DNA from 4 places in the Halalkalibacter sp. HAAS-P014 genome. Region 3 is predicted to be linked to each of the others. Evidence: riboswitches for the same ligand, from Rfam matches in the RefSeq annotation. Region 3 holds a riboswitch; each other region holds the start of a gene.

Evidence for each region. Region 3 has a riboswitch for S-adenosylmethionine ahead of AC1FXZ_RS05785 (methionine biosynthesis PLP-dependent protein). Riboswitches for the same ligand answer to the same signal wherever they lie in the genome.
Region 1: it holds a riboswitch for S-adenosylmethionine, as region 3 does, so the genes downstream of both, AC1FXZ_RS09040 (peptide-methionine (S)-S-oxide reductase) here and AC1FXZ_RS05785 (methionine biosynthesis PLP-dependent protein) in region 3, are expected to answer to the same signal.
Region 2: it holds a riboswitch for S-adenosylmethionine, as region 3 does, so the genes downstream of both, AC1FXZ_RS07275 (methionine ABC transporter ATP-binding protein) here and AC1FXZ_RS05785 (methionine biosynthesis PLP-dependent protein) in region 3, are expected to answer to the same signal.
Region 4: it holds a riboswitch for S-adenosylmethionine, as region 3 does, so the genes downstream of both, AC1FXZ_RS12215 (homoserine dehydrogenase) here and AC1FXZ_RS05785 (methionine biosynthesis PLP-dependent protein) in region 3, are expected to answer to the same signal.

The regions. Positions count from the first base shown of each region.
Region 1 covers NZ_JBWQTV010000011.1:79,092-83,906, reverse strand. Annotated here, with positions in the region: gene AC1FXZ_RS09055 (monooxygenase) at 1-66, opposite strand, end outside; gene AC1FXZ_RS09050 (DsbA family oxidoreductase) at 83-991, opposite strand; gene AC1FXZ_RS09045 (TetR/AcrR family transcriptional regulator) at 1,232-1,801, shown strand; SAM riboswitch class I at 1,941-2,051, shown strand; gene AC1FXZ_RS09040 (peptide-methionine (S)-S-oxide reductase) at 2,141-2,482, shown strand; gene AC1FXZ_RS09035 (malate:quinone oxidoreductase) at 2,981-4,522, shown strand; gene AC1FXZ_RS09030 (DUF2798 domain-containing protein) at 4,658-4,815, opposite strand, start outside.
Region 2 covers NZ_JBWQTV010000007.1:83,863-88,677, reverse strand. Annotated here, with positions in the region: gene AC1FXZ_RS07300 (acyl-CoA dehydrogenase family protein) at 1-150, shown strand, start outside; gene AC1FXZ_RS07295 (hypothetical protein) at 335-490, shown strand; gene AC1FXZ_RS07290 (arsenate reductase family protein) at 636-992, shown strand; gene gcvH (glycine cleavage system protein GcvH) at 1,062-1,451, shown strand; gene AC1FXZ_RS07280 (YusG family protein) at 1,732-1,968, shown strand; SAM riboswitch class I at 2,233-2,343, shown strand; gene AC1FXZ_RS07275 (methionine ABC transporter ATP-binding protein) at 2,487-3,512, shown strand; gene AC1FXZ_RS07270 (methionine ABC transporter permease) at 3,505-4,173, shown strand; gene AC1FXZ_RS07265 (MetQ/NlpA family ABC transporter substrate-binding protein) at 4,190-4,815, shown strand, end outside.
Region 3 covers NZ_JBWQTV010000006.1:198,695-203,509, forward strand. Annotated here, with positions in the region: gene AC1FXZ_RS05780 (bifunctional homocysteine S-methyltransferase/methylenetetrahydrofolate reductase) at 1-1,816, opposite strand, end outside; gene AC1FXZ_RS05785 (methionine biosynthesis PLP-dependent protein) at 1,813-2,934, opposite strand; SAM riboswitch class I at 3,006-3,108, opposite strand; gene AC1FXZ_RS05790 (hypothetical protein) at 3,203-3,364, opposite strand; gene prsW (glutamic-type intramembrane protease PrsW) at 3,414-4,061, opposite strand; gene AC1FXZ_RS05800 (asparaginase) at 4,169-4,815, shown strand, end outside.
Region 4 covers NZ_JBWQTV010000015.1:43,473-48,287, reverse strand. Annotated here, with positions in the region: gene AC1FXZ_RS12235 (RsfA family transcriptional regulator) at 1-45, shown strand, start outside; gene AC1FXZ_RS12230 (tRNA threonylcarbamoyladenosine dehydratase) at 157-918, opposite strand; RNA gene ssrS (6S RNA) at 1,111-1,287, opposite strand; gene AC1FXZ_RS12220 (hypothetical protein) at 1,434-1,739, shown strand; gene AC1FXZ_RS12215 (homoserine dehydrogenase) at 1,736-2,944, opposite strand; SAM riboswitch class I at 3,008-3,121, opposite strand; gene aspS (aspartate--tRNA ligase) at 3,182-4,815, opposite strand, start outside.

The DNA.
Region 1 (4,815 bases), on a different contig from region 3:
CTCCTCTGCCATTTCATCTCCAAAAGGTCCGTTCATTTTGAAATCAACTTGTAATACGTAAGCCATTTATTATTCTCCTTTGTTATTTAGTAGTAAAGTATAACTCCCCTAAAATTTCCTTCTTTTGATAACTGTTTGTTGGAAGTTTTCCAGTAACAAAATCATTTATATCTGTTTTTTCGACATCATACATAACTTCGATTTCTTTTGAGAATAAAAGTTTTTCCTTTTCGAGTAAGCTAGAAAGGGATGGTTGTTGTTTTGGCTGAAGTTCTTCAATGGCTAGGACTTGTTTTAATCCACGAACATACTCCTCAAAAGAGCGCGCGCCAACTAGTTTTATCCCTTTATTATCCTCATTAATCATGATAATGGTTGGAAATCCTCTAACGCCTAAGTTTTTGGCTAGCTCAAAATCTTCACTTAATAATTTTTGTCCGTTAGGTTGTTCAGCTTCAGTTACAACGGTTTCTCCGTCAAGTCCAATAGAATTGACGATATTGATCATTACGGATTTATCTGCAATATTTTGATTAAATGCAAAAACTGCTTCTCTGGCACGCCGTAAAAATTCATTTGCAGATGTATCATTATGATTTTTTTGAATCACTTTAAATACACGGGAAGGGGGAAAAGATGATTGGATTGGATTATCATACCAAAGTGATCCATCAATTGGCATCCTCGAATATTCTCCGACTTCCCTCCAGTGACCTGCCACGTCTTGGGGTCTTGAGATCCCATTACCTGGATCAACTGGACCATCACCCCATTTCTCCAGTAGTCCTCCCATAACCGTATGAACATTAAAATAATCCCCATATTGCTCGGTGAAACGGCGAAGTACGGGTTCAATTGCCCAACAATGAGAGCAAATAGGGTCTGTTACATAATAAAGATCAATCACTTTCTTTGGTTGATTCAGGTCAATTAATTCCATCTTTTCCTCATTGACTTCCCCACACACACCTGTTTCTAAATCACATATCATCTTTTTGTTGCTCGTCAATTAAGTTTCCTCCTTTGCTGTAACTTATTCAATACGAAGTGTAGAACAGACTGTATAAGTCATACTCTATATTTCATTACCATAATTTTATACGGAAGCATCAAATTTGCTTATAATCTTATTTTAGTAAATAATGAGAACCGACAATACCAATAGTTCATTTGATTTGTTGTTTATACAACACATTCGTGAAATTGTTTAAAAAGTAGGGGTGACAACAAAATGACACAATCAAAGACGGACCCCCGGGTTCTTCGTACTCGTAAATTGATCATGGATTCTTTCATTGAACTGTCTAGTAAAAAGGAATTTAAGGACATTACCATTAAGGATATTACAACAGAAGCGATGATTAATCGTGCAACATTCTATTATCATTTTGAAGACATATATGATTTATTAGAAAAGGTACTATCAGAAGTATTATCGATTAATTTGAATGGTAATATTTTTGAGGAAAACGAATTAAATGAAGAATCGGTACGTAGTGTCTTCATAGCAATAACGGACTTTCAAAAATCTTTATCCTTCCGTTGTTATAGAGGATACGAAGAAACGATTGCCCGTATTATTAGAGAACAGCTCGAAATTATTTTTTACAATATGTTAGTAAGACAAAATAAGGATGAAGAGGATGAGACCTTAAAAATAACAGCTGTCATTTTGAGCTGGGGAATTTACGGTGCTTCTGTAGAATGGAGAAGAACTAACAAGAAGACACCTCCAGAAGAATTTATCAAGTCGGCAATTCCTTATATAATGTCTGGAGTTAATTTTGGTTCGGGAGCTTAGTTTTAAATACTAGTCCACAACTATTGTTAGTTCGTGAATCGTACTTTGTTCAGTGTTTTCAAAATAGTACTTGAATTTTAGGTTAGTGATTGATACTATTAGTAGCAAGTTGTTAATATAAAAAAATATAGCGATAAACTTCTTATCCAGAGTGGTAGAGGGACAGGCCCTATGAAACCCGGCAACCATCAGTCAAAGTGACTGAACGGTGCTAATTCCTGCAAAGGTGTTAACCTTTGAAAGATGAGAGGATTGTATGTAATGATACTAACCTCTCTTTAAATTAAAGAGGGGTTTTTTTAATGGATAGAAGGCTTATCGCTCAAAGGAGCGAACATAATGGAAAGAGCAGTGTTTGGTGCAAGTGAGTTTTTTAGTGAAGAGGCATTTGTTACCGTTTTTCGTGGTATTGAAAATGTTCAAATCAGACATTTAAAAGAGGCAAATATTGATATAGTAGATATTTTATTTGATCCCTGGAAAGTATCTTATAAGGAAGTAGTAGAATTATTTTTTGACTTACACGACCCCACTACGAAAGGAAGCCAACAAGTTAAAAATAAATCATTTATTTTCTTTTCTACTATTCATCAACTAACGGTAGCTAAACAAAAGAAAAACGAACTTAAACATCTAATTAAAGATGAAGTTATTACAGAAATTACTCCAGTAAGGCGATAACTTAATAGCTTGAATAGAAAATGGGCAAGGAAAATGGAAATAAATGGTTTACTACATTTGAGAACACTCCACACATGCACGATTTTATTTGATACAATTAGTTGTGAGGGGTTTCTTTATCACAAAGCTAATGTAAAAACGTTAAGGAAAGTATTGATTTAGTTTCACAGAGTCCGACTGGGTAAGATCAATAAGAACGGGCTGTCTACTATATGTTAAAGCTAAAAAAATTCTTTTTAACAAACAACCATTACAAGAAGAATAACCTTTTCCAAGTGAAAATAAATTATAGCTATGGTAAAAATGTGGGCGTCACACTTTTTACCAGCTTTTAAATAATTTAAAATTATCATATAATAGTAGATATGTTAATCTATAATTAAATGTATACACTATGATATTGTAATTGAGACAGAAAAGGTGTGTTCTAAGGTCGCGCTTAGTATGGTGTGACGCCTACATCTTTTCTGCAAATCTTAGGGGAAAAGGTTGGTAAAAATGAGCAATCGAGAAACTAAAACAGACATCATTTTAATTGGCTCCGGAATCATGAGTGCGACTTTAGGGACACTTTTGAAAGAGTTGGTACCGGAATGGAAAATTACAGTATTCGAGAAGCTTGAAAACGCAGGAGAGGAAAGTTCTAACGAGTGGAATAATGCAGGGACGGGGCATGCCGCGCTGTGTGAACTTAACTACACGGACGAAAAGCCGGATGGATCTGTAGATATTAGTAAAGCTATAAAAGTTAATGAACAGTTTCAGGTTTCAATGCAGTTTTGGTCTTACCTTGTAAAGAGTAATTTGTTACATAACCCACAGGACTTTATCATGCCATTGCCTCATATGAGTTTTGTACAGGGGGAGAAAAATGTCTCTTTTTTAAAGAAACGTTTTGAAGCGCTAACAAACAACCCTCTATTTAAAGGGATGGAATTTTCTGATAATCCAGAAAAGCTAAAGGAATGGGTCCCACTTATTATGCAGGATCGCCCAACAAGTGAACCTATAGCTGCAACAAAAATTGACTCTGGAACGGATGTCAATTTTGGCGCGTTAACGCGTATGTTGTTTGAACACTTAGAGAATAAAGGTGTTGAGATAAACTACAAACGTAGTGTGAATGATATTAAACGCACTAGCGATGGTATGTGGGAACTGAAAGTAAGGAATCTTGATAATGATACTGTTGAACGGCATGCTGCAAAATTCGTCTTTATCGGGGGCGGGGGAGGAAGCCTACATTTACTTCAAAAATCGGGTATTCCTGAAGGAAAACATATTGGAGGATTTCCGGTAAGTGGATTATTTATGGTTTGTAATAATCCGGATGTTGTAGCGCAGCATCACGCAAAAGTATATGGTAAAGCTAAAGTTGGTGCGCCTCCAATGTCTGTTCCACATCTTGATACACGATTTATTGACAATAAAGAATCATTGTTATTTGGTCCTTTTGCTGGTTTTACACCTAAGTTTTTAAAATACGGTTCAGTTTTTGATTTACTAACTTCTGTAAAACCTAATAATCTCTTAACTATGTTGGCGGCGGGTGCTAAAAACATTCCTTTGACAAAATACTTAATTGGTCAAGTTATGTTATCAAAAGAAAAGCGTATGGAAGAGTTACGTGAGTTTATTCCAAACGCTAAAAGCGAGGATTGGGATTTATTAGTTGCAGGACAACGTGTGCAAGTTATTAAAGATACTGAAGCAGGAAAAGGCACGCTTCAATTTGGTACGGAAGTTGTTACTGGTGCTGATGGTTCGATAGCAGCTTTATTAGGAGCTTCTCCAGGAGCTTCTACCGCCGTTCATGTCATGCTTGAAGTTATTTCAAAGTGCTTCCCTGAACGTATGGAAGAGTGGGAACCGAAAATTAAAGAAATGATTCCATCTTATGGCATGTCACTAATGGAAAATCCAGAGCTCCTGGACGAAGTTCATTCTTCAACAGCGCAGACGCTTGGATTTGAGGAAAATAGTAGGTCTTTAGGTGATTCTTTAAATGTAGAAACTAGGCTATTGAACGAAAAAATTTAGGCAACAATTTCTCATAAACAGACTGGGAAGTTTGTAAAAACAAAGAGAAAATAAAAATTTACCTAAAGAGGCAAGGACTTAAAATCCCACTATATCAGAAAAGCAAACTACTAAAAAGGTAGTTTGCTTTTTCTTTTAAACGATAAATTCAGATTTTTGTGTAGATGGTTTAATGTACTTTGTTAATAAGAAACGGGAGATTGGTCCGACAATTAGTAACTGTGATGGGAGCGCCACGATAAAGTTTAGACCAACTAATTTCAGGTACGCTATGAGAAGTGAACCTTTAACAC
Region 2 (4,815 bases), on a different contig from region 3:
GAATCAATCGTTGCAATGGAAGAGGGAGATAAATTACGGATGTTATTAGGAGTTCTTCGTAAACTAACACGTCACACTCCTATTAATGTTATTGCGAAGAAACGTCAAATAGCCAAAAAGGTCCTTGAAGAAAAGCGCTATGTTGTTTAATTTGTTAATATTTTTTGGGGATTCATTCCCAAAAATTAAATAAACTCCTTTCTTATGGAGCATACTCCTCTCAGTACAAAGAAGTCCCAATTTGGGGCTTCTTTGTCGTTTTAATAGCAAAGAAAGTATTTACATGATTTATTTCTTCCTAACACATCCTATCAAGAAGGAGGGAGGAATCCGTATGAAGAAAGAAGAAAAAATACGCTATACAGCACCATTAACAGGTATAGAACAATCAACTGATTCAGGTTCTGTGCATGAAGCCCTACAAACAACTTGGGATACAGAACAAATCATTGAGCTAAATAATTGTGATCATGAAGAAGATAAGCAATAATAAAAATTGATTCAAATAGGGAAGCGCTAGTAGTATGTTTCATTAGTGTTCCCCTATTTGAAGTGACGTAATGGGTAATACATTGTTTATGTATACCGGTTCGTCTCAAATATAATAATGTAGAGGGAGAAAGGAGGGGGAACGAATGGCGATAACATTTTATGAATACCCGAAATGTGGTACTTGTAGAAAAGCTAAAAAATGGTTTGCTGATAAGGGAATTGAAGTAAACGCTATACATATCGTTGAACAACCACCATCTAAGAATGATCTGCGTGACCTTTATGAAAAAAGTGGACTAGAAGTGAAAAAGTTTTTTAATACAAGTGGAAAAAAGTATCGTGAACTTGGATTAAAAGACAAAGTAAAAGAGATGTCAGAGGATGAAGCTCTTGAGTTGCTTTCATCAGATGGAATGTTAATTAAAAGACCGATTACGACTGATGGTACAAAGGTGACCGTCGGATTTAAAGAAGAACAATTTGAAGAAACATGGAATTAAAGGTTTGTGTTTTCAATGGAAAAGCAGGTATAATATAGTAAATTTGTAATAGAGATGGAGGAATTTTAAATGAGTAACCTACCGAAAGAATTAAAGTATTCAGAAGAGCACGAATGGGTAAAAACAGAAGGAGAAAAAGTTCGTATCGGAATTACGGATTTTGCTCAATCTGAACTTGGAGATATCGTTTTTGTTGAATTACCAGAAGTAGGCGACGAAATCGAAGCGGACGAGCCATTTGGCAGTGTAGAATCTGTAAAAACCGTTTCTGAACTATACGCACCAGTAAGTGGTAAAGTGGTAGAAGTAAACGAAGACCTCGATGACTCTCCAGAGTTTGTAAACGAATCTCCATACGAAAAAGCTTGGATGATCGTAGTCGAGCCAAGCAACTCAAGCGAAATCGATCAACTAATGACAGCAGAACAATACGAAGAAATGACTAAAGAAGAAGACTAGAGAAAAATCCCCAATAGGCCGCATTTGCCTATTGGGGATTTTTCGAAGCAATGAGCGAAGCCGGTGCAAAGACCTTAAGTCTCGATGGGGGGGGTCCCATCGAGACGCGCAGCGAGAGAAGCCATTGCCAAAGCATCATCGAATAGGCTGCATTTGCCTATTGGGGATTTTTCTTCTATAAGAGGGAAACATCCCCTATTATAGGAGTCACTTCAATGTTTCATTAAATAAGCACGTGGGAATGATAAAAGTAACTTCTGCTTAAGGGAGGTTGCAAAGAATGAGTCTTACACGTGTCGATGTTACAAGCAGAGTAAAAGGAAAGTACGAAAATGGGCATATGAACTTGTACTTGGGCAATGCTCAAGTTGGGAAGGTGATTGAAACAAATCAAGGCTTCCAGCATGAAATGGCAGAGGGATTTGAATTTGAAAATGATAAAGTTTTTCGCTATGAGCAAGAAAACCCAAGACAAGTGAAATCTTATGTAGAAGATTGTGACCAAGGTTGGTGTTAGTCGTTAGTTGGCTAGAGTAAGATCTTTACTCTAAGCCAACTTTTTTAGTTGAAAAGGTATTTTTTGCTAGTAAGTTATTTTACAATAACTCACTTAAGGTGTTCGAAATAGAAGGCTATTGACAAAACAACCATTTATATGGAAAAGATTCAAAAGAATACAAAAATTATATTATAGCAATGTTACTTTTTCAGTTGACACTATTTTTTACGCATGCTATGATTCTCTCAATGTTAGAGAAATTAAGTAATGTAATTTAATAGACTCTTATCCAGAGTGGCGGAGGGACTGGCCCGAAGATGCCCGGCAACCGTTAGATTTTCGAATCTAAGAAGGTGCTAAATCCTGCAAAGCATGAGCTTTGATAGATGAGAGAAAGTGTAATCTATACCTTTCTGTCATAACGAGCAGGAAGGTTTTTTATTTATATATTTTACGGGTATAAAGCTGAGTTCTCATATCTGGTAAGTATGCGTTGTTTTAGGGGAAACGGCGATGAGGAAAGAAGGGATGAAATGATGATTTCATTAAGTGGCATCCGAAAAGTATTCAAGACGAAGGACGGTCCGGTTACTGCAGTAAATGGAATTGATTTAACGATAGAAGAAGGCGAAATATATGGGATCATCGGGTATAGTGGTGCAGGGAAAAGTACACTGATTCGCATGCTTAATATGCTCGAACGTCCATCTGAAGGGGATGTGAAGGTTGCAGGCCGAACGCTATCGAAGCTCAATCCAAAAGAGCTAAGAAAGGCGCGTCAAGAGATCGGTATGATTTTCCAACATTTTAATTTACTTTGGTCACGAACTGTTCGCGAAAATATTGCTTTTCCTCTTGAGATTGCTGGAGTGAAAAAGGCAGAGCGCACAAAGCGAGTGGATGATCTGATTGAACTTGTTGGCCTAAAAGGCAGAGGAGATAGTTATCCGTCACAATTAAGTGGTGGGCAAAAGCAGCGAGTTGGGATAGCTAGAGCTCTTGCTAATAATCCAAAGGTGTTGCTTTGTGATGAAGCGACATCTGCTCTTGATCCGAAAACAACCGATTCCATATTAGATTTGCTTGTTGATATCAATGAAAAGTTAGGATTGACGATTATTTTGATTACACATGAAATGCATGTGATTCGCAAGATTTGCCATCAAGTAGCTGTCATGGAAGCAGGTAAAGTTGTTGAAAAAGGGCCTGTACTTGATGTATTCCGTAGGCCAAAGGAGAATATGACTAAAGAGTTTGTCAAACAAATTACTGAACCTGAAGAGACAGTCGACGCGATTACACAAATGCTTACTGAACATCCTGAAGGGGAAATCGTTCAATTAACCTTTGTTGGTCAAGAAGCTGAACGACCATTGATAACCCAATTGATTCGTCAGTTTGATATTGAGGTAAATATTGTTCAAGGGAAAATCACGAAAATTCAAGAAGGCTCCTACGGGACTTTATTTGTCGCATTAAATGGTGAAAGAGATGAGATTCAAAAGGCGATTACTTTTATTCGAAATAAAGAAGTCGAAGTGGAGGTGATCGTCCATGATTGATCAATGGTTAGGAGATGTAAAGTGGGATAAGTTGTGGGAAGCCACTGTTGAAACGCTTTATATGACCAGTATATCCGTTGCTGCGACGTTCATTCTCGGTCTCATTCTCGGAATGATTTTGTATTTAACAAGTAAGGGGAACCTTTGGGAAAATGCGTTCGTAAACGGGATATTCAGTTTTATCGTGAACGTGTTTAGGTCCATTCCTTTTATTATATTAATTGTATTATTAATACCTTTTACACGGATGCTTGTCGGTTCAATGCTAGGAGCAAATGCCGCCTTGCCGGCTTTAATTATTGGAGCTGCGCCATTCTATGCAAGAATGGTCGAGATTGCGCTTCGTGAAATTGATAAAGGTGTGATCGAGGCGTCTCAAGCGATGGGAGCGAGCAATTGGGACATTATACGCAAAGTGTTAATCCCTGAATCGCTGCCGGCATTAATTTCGGGGATTACCGTTACATCGATTGCCTTGGTAAGTTACACAGCAATGGCAGGTGTGATCGGTGCCGGGGGGCTTGGGCATTTTGCGTACTTAGAGGGCTTCCAACGAAACAATAGTCAAATTACGTTTGTTGCTACAATTGTCATCCTGTTGATTGTTTTCATGATTCAATGGATAGGTGACTATTTTACAAATAAAACAGATAAACGATAACAAGGGGGATTTAACAATGAAAAAGTTTTTGAGTGTGATTGGTGCAGCTGCACTATCAGTATCATTAGTAGCATGTGGTGGAGCAACAGAGGAAGAAACGCAAGAACAAGCGGGAGAAGAAGAGGCAGGTCAAGAAGAACTAACGAAATTAGTAGTTGGCGCTTCTGCTGTACCTCATACAGAAGTTCTTGAATTTGCGGCACCATTGCTTGAAGAAGAAGGCATTGATCTTGATATCGTGACATTCCAAGATTACATTTTGCCAAACCAAGCCCTTCGTGATGAAGAAATTGACGTGAACTACTTCCAAACACCTGGCTATCTAGCAATGCAAATAGAAGAAAATGATTATGACTTTGTAAGTGTTGGAGCAATTCACGCTGAGCCAATCGGTGTTTATTCACAAGAGTTTGAGAGCTTAGAAGATCTTCCAGAAGGTGCAAGTATCGTAATGAGTGACTCTATTAGTGATCACGGCCGTATTCTGCCGATCTTTGAACACTACGGAATTATTGAGCTTGATGTTGAAGAAGGTCAATTAGCTACTATCGATGACATTAGCTCAAACCCGAAAAACCTTCAATTTGGTGATCCTCAAGTGGAAGCAAGAATGTTAGCACCATCTTTTGAAGCTGGTGAAGG
Region 3 (4,815 bases):
GCCTTTTTGATTCAATATAATGCGTTAACTCCACTGTCATTTCATAACGCAAAAATGGAGTGATTAAATAGATCCCATTAAAATATGTTAAAGCTGCATCAATTAAGGACTTAGCTATTTTAATCCCTTCATTTGCCGACGCAATTCGGTCTTCTCCACATGCAGCCATTGCTGAGCGTATTTCATCTGTTAACTTAATACCAGGAACTTCATTGTGCAAAAATTCAGCATTGCGAGTTCCTGTTAATGGCATAATTCCAATGTATATAGGTTCGTCAATATGCTTAGTCTCTTTTGCTAAAGCTTCAATTTGAGCTTCACTATAAATAGGCTGTGTCATAAAATAATCAGCGCCACTGTCAATCTTCTTCTCCATTCTTTTTACTGCTTTATCCAAATGTCTAACATTCGGGTTAAAAGCAGACCCTATTGAAAAATTGGCTTTTTGACCAAGTTCTTTCCCTGAGAACGAGATGCCTTCATTCAATTGTTTGATTAGAGAAATCAATTGAAATGAACTCACATCATAGACAGATGTAGCTCCTGGGAAATCACCAATCTTAGTTGGATCTCCCGTAATCGCTAAAATATCATCAATCCCTAATGCATTAAGTCCCATCAAGTGAGATTGCAAACCAATAAGATTCCGATCACGACAAGTGATATGTACGAGTGGCCTCGCTTTTACTTGCTCCTTAATCATTGCCCCGAGTGCTAAATTATCAACTCTTGGAGAGGCAAGGGAGTTATCAGCCATTGTAATAGCATCCACACCTGCATCTTTTAGAGCTTTTGCTCCTTCCATAAAGCGATTTGTATTTAATTTCTTCGGAGGATCAAGCTCTACGATGACAGATCTACGTTCCTTAACAATGTCTGTTAAAGGCTTTTGTTTTCTCGGAATTTCAATTGACTCACGAATAAAACGAGTAAGTGGTTTTACTTTTTTCGTTGCAACAGGGTCTGTCTCATCTCTAACTTTAGCAAACGCCTCGATATGAGCAGGAGTTGTTCCACAACAACCTCCTAATAAACGTACACCTTGTTTAATAAACTTTTCACCCATAGCCTGAAAGTAATCAGCGTTCGATTGATAAAATACTCGACCATCCCGAACATCAGGAAGACTCGCATTCGGGTACGCTGAAAGATAAGCATTGTCGGGGATAGCAACTGTTTCAAATGACCTCAGCATATGAAATGGGCCTGTCCGACAATTTAAACCTACGACATCAGCACCTGAAGCAATCAGTTGATCAAATGCATCCGAGACTGAAATACCTCCATTCATCACACCGATGTCTCCAATAGCCAGATTAATAATAATTGGTGCATTCGTTAACTTTCTAGCAAGAGTGATTGCCATTTTCGCTTCCTCTAAGTCATAGAATGTCTCTAGTAGTAGACCATCGACTCCTTCTTGCAAAAGCACATTCATTTGTTCACGAAAAGCTGCCTCGATTTCATCCAAGCTCCAATCATCAAGCTCGAAGCGCCTTATTCCTCCAATAGTGCCCAAAACATAAGCTTGGTCACCAGCCGCTTTTCTTGCTAGACGAACAGCCTCACGGTTTAACTTTTGAACTTCATTATTTAATCCGTACTTTTCAAGTTTTAGTGAATTTGCAGCATACGAATTCGTCTGAATAACATCCGCACCAGCTTCAACATACTTTTTGTGTGTTTGAATGACTTTTTCTGGTGCAGTTATATTAACCTCCTCAAAGCAATGATCAAACCCTTGTTCATAAAGCAATGTCCCCATCGCTCCGTCCCCAATAAGAACTTTGTTGGCTAATTGTTCAAGTAAACTCATTCACTCTCCCTCTCTTTCACATAGCGAAATGCTTGCTCTAGATCTGCGATTAAATCTTCGCTATGTTCAATTCCAACTGAAAAACGCAACAATCGATTACAAACACCATTAGCAATACGAACCTCTTCTGGAATGTCCATGTGTGTTTGGGTTGCAGGATATGTCATTAGACTTTCAACCCCACCTAAACTCTCTGCAAATGAAACCAATTTTAACTGTTGTAAAAATGGATTCACCCACTCTTCTTTTAAAATCCTAAATGAAAGCATACCACCCTTACCAGGGTACAGTACTTCCGTGATTCCATCTTGCTTTTTCTCTAAATACTCCACAATTGCCTTTGCATTCTCTTCATGTTTTTCCATACGTAAAGCCAGTGTTTTCATTCCTCTTAGTAATAAATATGAATCAAATGCTGATAACGTTGCTCCAATACCATTATGATAATACGCAATACGCTCACAAAGGTGTTCTCCTTTTGCTGCAATCAAACCAGCAACAACATCATTATGTCCGCCTAAGTACTTTGTTGCGCTATGTATAACAATGTCGGCACCCTCTACTAATGGTTGCTGCAAAAGCGGTGTATAAAATGTGTTATCAACAATCAACAGTAACTGATGCTTCCTCGCTAAATTGGCCAAATCTGGAATTGACGCTTCTTGCATCAAAGGATTAGTCGGTGTTTCGATAAATAACGCTTTTGTCTTTTCAGTTATACGACTCTCAAATTTCTCTATGTTTCTTGGGTCTTCAAATGCAAACGTTAACCCCCAACGATTCCATCCTTGTTCAAACAAGCGATACGTACCACCATATAAGTCTTGAGATGCTAATATTTCATCACCTTGCTCAAAAAGTGAGAGGACCGTCTGAATGGCTCCCATACCAGAACTACAAGCAAAGCCCCTATCGCCTTCCTCGAGCTTAGCTATTGCTTGTTCAACAACCTCCCGAGTCGGATTTCCTGTTCTTGCATAATCATATCCAGTAGATTCTCCTATTCCTGTATGTCTATATGCTGTTGACAAATAAATCGGTGTATTAATAGTTCCAGTTGGATTACTTGATCGGTTACCTAATTGAACTAAAATCGTTTCTAATTTTTCTCTACTCATCTCTAATACCTCCAATAACAATAAAAACCACCTTCTAAAATAAGAAGAAGGTGGTTGTTTAAATTCGCTTCCTCTTATCTTTCAAGTCAATGACTTGATGGAATTAGCACCTGACCTTTTAGGCTGGTTGCTGAGACATCCTAGGGCCAGTCCCTCCGTCTCTCTTGATAAGAAATTCAATTATTAAAATGTTTTGATTGTATCAAAATTACAACAATTCTCGCTAATTTGCAAGGAATAATTTTTTATGAAAATAAAATCACATCTTTTATTCTAATGATGCATCGATGTTTAACTTTTCTTCATTCCCACAAACACAGCGCTTAAAGCCTGTTTCAAATTCACCTTTTTCATTTCGTACTCCTCGTAAAATATACTTCTCGCCGCAAACCGTACACCGAATAATTACACGGTAACGTCCTTTAGCCATAAGTATCACCCTTTACTTTAAATAATTTAACTAAACCCCGTTTAGTATACTACTCGTCTAATTGACGAACACGCTTAACCTTTTTAAGAGCTATCCACCATAAAAACAGCATAAACGGAATCAATCCAACAAGAAAATACATCCCAAAACTCAATAAAATAAAATCGTACACGCCATGTAGCATAATAGGTAACAATAGTGCCAACGTCAAATGTTTCGCACGCTTTTCTTTTTCTACTTTAGCTCTCCCTAAGTAATACCCCATTATCACACCATATAACGCATGACTAGAAACTGGCAGTAATGCTCGGCCAAAAGCTGTTTCAAGCCCATATGCTATTAAATAAAAAACATTTTCTAAAGAAGCAAATCCTAATGAAAGCGAAGCACCAAACACGATTCCATCATAGCGTCTCGCAAATGTTGTATGTTGATACACAAATATCCAAAGAAGAAACCACTTAAAAAACTCTTCAATAAAACCATATAATATAAAAGCCCTAGTCAATGGGTGTAGAAAATATCCTTCAGTCGTAAAAGCAAATTGTAAAACCATAACAGGAAAAACGAGTAATATTCCTATAATAAAAGTCCTAAAAACAAGGGCCCCCATTGCCGGACTGTAATGATTACGCAAATAGAAATAAGATAATAAAGCCATTCCTGGAGCCATGGCTGCTGTAACTAGTGCAAACAAATTTCAAAACCTTCCCCTGTGTGTTATTATTAAGTACCTAAAAAGCAACGCAGCTTTTTGATATGGTATGATAAGTAATCTATATAGAGTAAATCGGGGTGATTATTTTGAAAAAAATTCTCTTATTACATACAGGGGGTACCATTGCTATGTTGGAAAATGAACATGGTGCCGTACAACCTAATTCAATAAATCCATTATATTCCACTATAGAATCACTATCAAGCATCGCATCTGTTGTAGTGGATGACTATTTAAACATACCATCTCCCCATATGACACCTAATTTAATGGTTGATTTAGCAGAACGATTAAAAGTAAGGGTAAAAGAGGATAAATTGGACGGCATTGTTGTAACACACGGAACTGATACACTTGAAGAAACAGCATATCTACTTGACCTTCTTCTTGATTGGGATACTCCGGTTATAATCACCGGAGCCATGCGTTCTAGCAACGAACTTGGTGCCGATGGTCCTCATAATTTAATATCAGCAGTTAGAGTTGCTGCAAGCCAGAACGCTATAGGTAAAGGTGTCTTGGTTGTATTAAATGATGAAATCCATACAGCAAAGAATGTAACAAAAACACACTCTAGTAACATTGCAACGTTTCAAAGTCCACAGTATGGACCAATTGGAATCGTAACAAAGCGAGGGGTGTTTTTTCATCATACCTTAACAAACCGTGAATCTTATCCTGTTAAACAATTAACAAAAAAGGTGCCATTACTAAAAGTATATGCAGGGATGGA
Region 4 (4,815 bases), on a different contig from region 3:
TTTAAAATGGACAAGAACGGCAATTTAGAGAAATTAGCAAAGTAACTTAGCTAAATATTATAGTGAAAAAGAGCTCCGGTATAGAATACCAGAGCTCTTACATTTCTTTTTCAGATCATCAACGTCTCAATATCTACGCAATTTCACCTAGAAACATTACCTGTTAATCTCGATTTCTGATAACAAATTTGTAATAACATGTCCAGCCATTATAAGTCCTGCTACAGAAGGGACAAATGCATTGGAAGAAGGTGGCATTTTTGCCTTTCGAATGCTTCCTTGTTCAGCCGCTTCTGACACAATTTCTTGTCTAATTTCTTCTCTAATTTTAATTGGTTGTTCATCTGAGTAGACAACTTCTATACCTTTTTTAATCCCATCTTTACGTAAACGCGTTCGGACAACTTTCGCAATTGGATCATGACTTGTTTTGGAAATATCAGCAATACGAAGTCGTGTAGGATCCATTTTGTTTGCAGCACCCATGCTTGAGATAATCGGAATCTTCCGTTCTAAACATTGCTTCATTAAGTGAATCTTATAACTGATTGTATCACTTGCATCGATTACATAATCTAAACCATAACTAAAAAATTGTTCATAAGTTTCTTCGGTGTAGAACATTTTTAGTGCGATAACTTCACATTCTGGGTTTATATCCTCGATGCGTTCTTTCATTAGCTCAACTTTTTGCCTACCAACCGTTGATAGCAAAGCATGTATTTGTCTATTGACATTCGTGATGTCAACATCATCCTTGTCCACAAGCACTAATCGGCCAACTCCAGAACGCGCTAAAGCCTCGGCTGAGAAAGAGCCTACCCCTCCAATTCCAAGCACAGCAACTGTACTATTTTTCAATCGATCTAATCCATCATGACCAATGGCCAATTCATTTCTAGAAAATTGATGCAACATACCCTTTTACTCCCTCCAAACATACTGTCGGAATTGACTATACCATAGCAATTTATAAAAGTCTAAGCGATTAATACCCTACTAAAACTGCTAATACAATAAAATCCTTTTTACTAGTATAGTCAAAAATTCGACAATACAACAAAAAAACAACCTCTCTATTTGAAAAGTTGTAGATTGCTTTTATATAGTAAGAATCCCAATAATGTCGTAATACTTATTATTTTGAACCTGCGCTCTCGCAGGTGGGTGCTCTGTACAAATAATCAGACTTCCTTCCTTCAGGCATGTCCTCCTATCTCTAACGCAAGCTCCCATAAATAATATGTTGGCTCAAAATAAAAATGTACACGTGCATTTTAGGAGTTCTTACTTGTTTAAAAATATATTAACAAATTACATGTTGTAAGTCAATGAATTTTCAAACTATTCATTCTATTGTTCGTGTTTTTTATTAGCCCACCTCTGTGGTAAACTTATCTACAGTACAATTGTAGATAGAAAGGATGCCTTTAATGAATTTACTCGCCACTCAAAAATGTGTTGAAATTCGCCAAGAAATTGGTTGGACAGAAAAACGCTATATTGAAACTTCATTTCATATAAAGCTTTTTGATAATCAATTGATGATCAAAGATGATACATTTTCTCTTACCGAGATATTAGATATTTCTTACCGGAAAAAGCCCGAAAAGAACGCAATGGGGTTTCTTTATTTACATACAAACAGAGGTGTTCGAACTTACTACATTAAAGAGGATGCCTATTCATTAGTAAGTGCCTATAAAAAGCTAAAATCAGAACGCCCTGATTTACGTTAATGCACCAGCTGTTTAGCTGTTTTTGTTTTAATATCACCATAAATCGGATACTGCATAAATGATGATGCATGACTATTGGCGATAATCCACCCTTCCCCTTCTTCATGCCAAAAAGTATCGACTATTGATACCTGGAAATCCTTCGCCCATTGCAATGCCTCTGGCCTCTTTTGATGATTAAAAAATAGTAAAGCATAGGCAGACGGTTCAGCTTCATACGTTTCATACGCCTTCGAATCTCTATTTAGTCGAGACAAACGATTGTGGAAAATATAATCTTCGACCATACTGTTGGAAGTTGCTTCTTTTCCGGCTCCCGGACCGATAAAAAGAAGCTGGTTAACTGAGAGCCCTTCAATCGAAATCCCGTTCGTCACACCTTTTACGCTCGCTAATGGCTCTCCCTCTCCTAGGAAAGCAGGTGTTACCCTCCCTTTTATTTCAGAACCGTTTCTCCATGCCTCAGCGATGAGCTTTAATTTAAAGCCTAATTGCTCACCTACTTCAACATGCCAATCTTCTATACTTGCTATTCCCTCGCGACTAAATTGTTCTACTTTCGGCCAAACACCAAAACATAGCCGGCTGAGAATCCGGATTTTATACCACGCATCAAAGCCTTCGATATCATCAGTTGGGTCAGCTTCAGCATAACCAAGATCTTTGGCATTTTGTAATACATCGGTAAAGCTTCGTTTGTTTTCAATCATTTCTGTCAACATATAATTGGTCGTACCATTTAATATTCCGGAAACTCTGCTAATAGGTGTTGTAGAAAGCGTTCCTTTTAATGCATTAATTATAGGAATGCCTCCCCCTACTGCTGCTTCATATCCATAGTATGTATCATGAGTAGCTGCAAGCTCTTCCAGTTTTTCACCTTTTTCAGCAACTAATTTTTTATTAGCACTTATTATTGGTACACCTCTTTTTAACCAATAGGAGGTATAGGAAAAGGCTGGTTCAACCCCACCGATAGCTTCAAAGATAACATCAAAGTTAGCAGCCTGACAGAACTCTTCCCAACTAGTAGTTATCGATGCCTCGATCTTTAAAGCTCTCTTTTTTTGCCGGTCTTTTACTAAAATTGCTGAGACAACTACCTCTTGCCCTAACAATTGCTTGACTTGTTCGTTTGTTCGTTCAAATCGTTCCAAGACACCTCTTCCAACTGTTCCAAAACCTATTAAACCTACTCGTATCATCCTATTTCTCCTCCTATAAAAAAACAAAAAACCTTTCCAAATAAGGAAAGGTTTTTCTGCCTTTACTTATCTTTCAGAATGGTATACATCCTGCTGAAAGTAGCACCTTTTTTGCTGGCGTGCAAAAAGGTTGCCGGGCTTCATCGGGTCAGTTCCCTCCGCCTCTCTGGATAAGTTACTTTTTTAGTTTATTTTAGTTATCGTGATCTTACATGAATCTAATCAAACAGTCAATATTTACACATTAACCTTTTCAGATTTTTTGCCGATAATAGATAAATTTAAATCAATAAGTTGTTCAACACTAACTTCACCTGGAGCGTTCGTCAATAGGTCACTCGCACTCGCAGTCTTCGGGAAAGCAATAGTATCACGTAAATTTGTTCGACCTGCTAACAGCATTACAAGACGGTCTAAACCTAAAGCAATACCTCCGTGTGGTGGTGTTCCAAATTCAAATGCTTCTAATAAGAAACCAAATTGTTCACGTGCTTCTTCTTCAGAAAAGCCGAGCGCTTTAAACATTTGTTCTTGGATATCACTTTGGTAAATACGCTGCGATCCCCCACCAAGCTCATAACCATTTAAAACTAGGTCATATGCATTTGCACGTACACTACCTGGATCTGTTGCAAGAAGTTCAAGATCTTCTTGTACAGGACTTGTAAATGGATGATGCAGAGCTACGTAACGTTTCGCTTCTTCATCATACTCAACTAGAGGGAAGTCAACAACCCAAAGGAAGTTAAATTGATTTTGATCGATTAAGTCAAATTGTTTACCAAACTTAAGGCGTAGCGCCCCTAAGCTGTCAAAAACAACTTGCTTCTTATCAGCACCGAAGAATAACAAGTCACCGACTTCAGCATTTAGCGCTTCCTTAAGCGAAGTTACAATTTCACCATCAAAGAATTTTGCAATTGGACCTTTAAGTCCTTCCTCCTCGACTTTTAACCACGCTAACCCTTTTGCTCCATACTGTTTGACAAAATCAGTTAAAGCATCAATCTCCTTGCGTGAAAGCTTGTCTGCTCCCCCTTTTAAGTTTAAGCCTTTAACTACACCTCCACTTGCAAGTGCACTTTGGAAAACTTTGAACTCAGAGTCTTTCACTACATCAGACAGCTCAATTAGCTCCATTCCAAAACGAAGATCAGGCTTATCTGAACCAAAACGATTCATTGCTTCATCATAAGTTAAACGAGGTAAAGGTAAAGGTACTTCTACACCTTTTAATTCTTTCATAACTTTAGCCATCATCTTCTCAGTCATTGCAAGTAAGTCTTCTTTATCCATGAACGATGTTTCAATATCGACTTGTGTAAATTCAGGTTGACGATCAGCACGTAAATCTTCATCGCGGAAACAACGAACGATTTGATAGTAACGCTCGAATCCTGAAACCATCAATAGCTGTTTAAAAAGCTGTGGTGATTGTGGTAAAGCATAAAATTCACCATGGTGTACACGGCTTGGAACAAGGTAATCACGTGCTCCTTCGGGTGTACTTTTCGTTAACATTGGTGTTTCAATTTCCATGAACGCTTCTTCGTCAAGAAAGTTACGAATCAATTTAGTTGTGCGATGGCGTAATTTAAATGTCTCTTGCATATCTGGGCGTCGAAGATCAAGATAACGATATTTCAAACGAACATCTTCGGATGCATCTGTATCAGATTCAATTTGAAATGGTAGTGGCTTCGAAGCATTTAAGATGCTCAAATTATGAACATGAACTTCAATTTGTCCTGTTGCAAGCTTATCATTAACAGTTTGTGGATCTCTTGCAACAACCTCTCCCTCAAGTTCAATTACATATTCATTCCTTACACGTTCGGCAACAGTGAGTGCTTCTTCACTTGTTTCTGGAT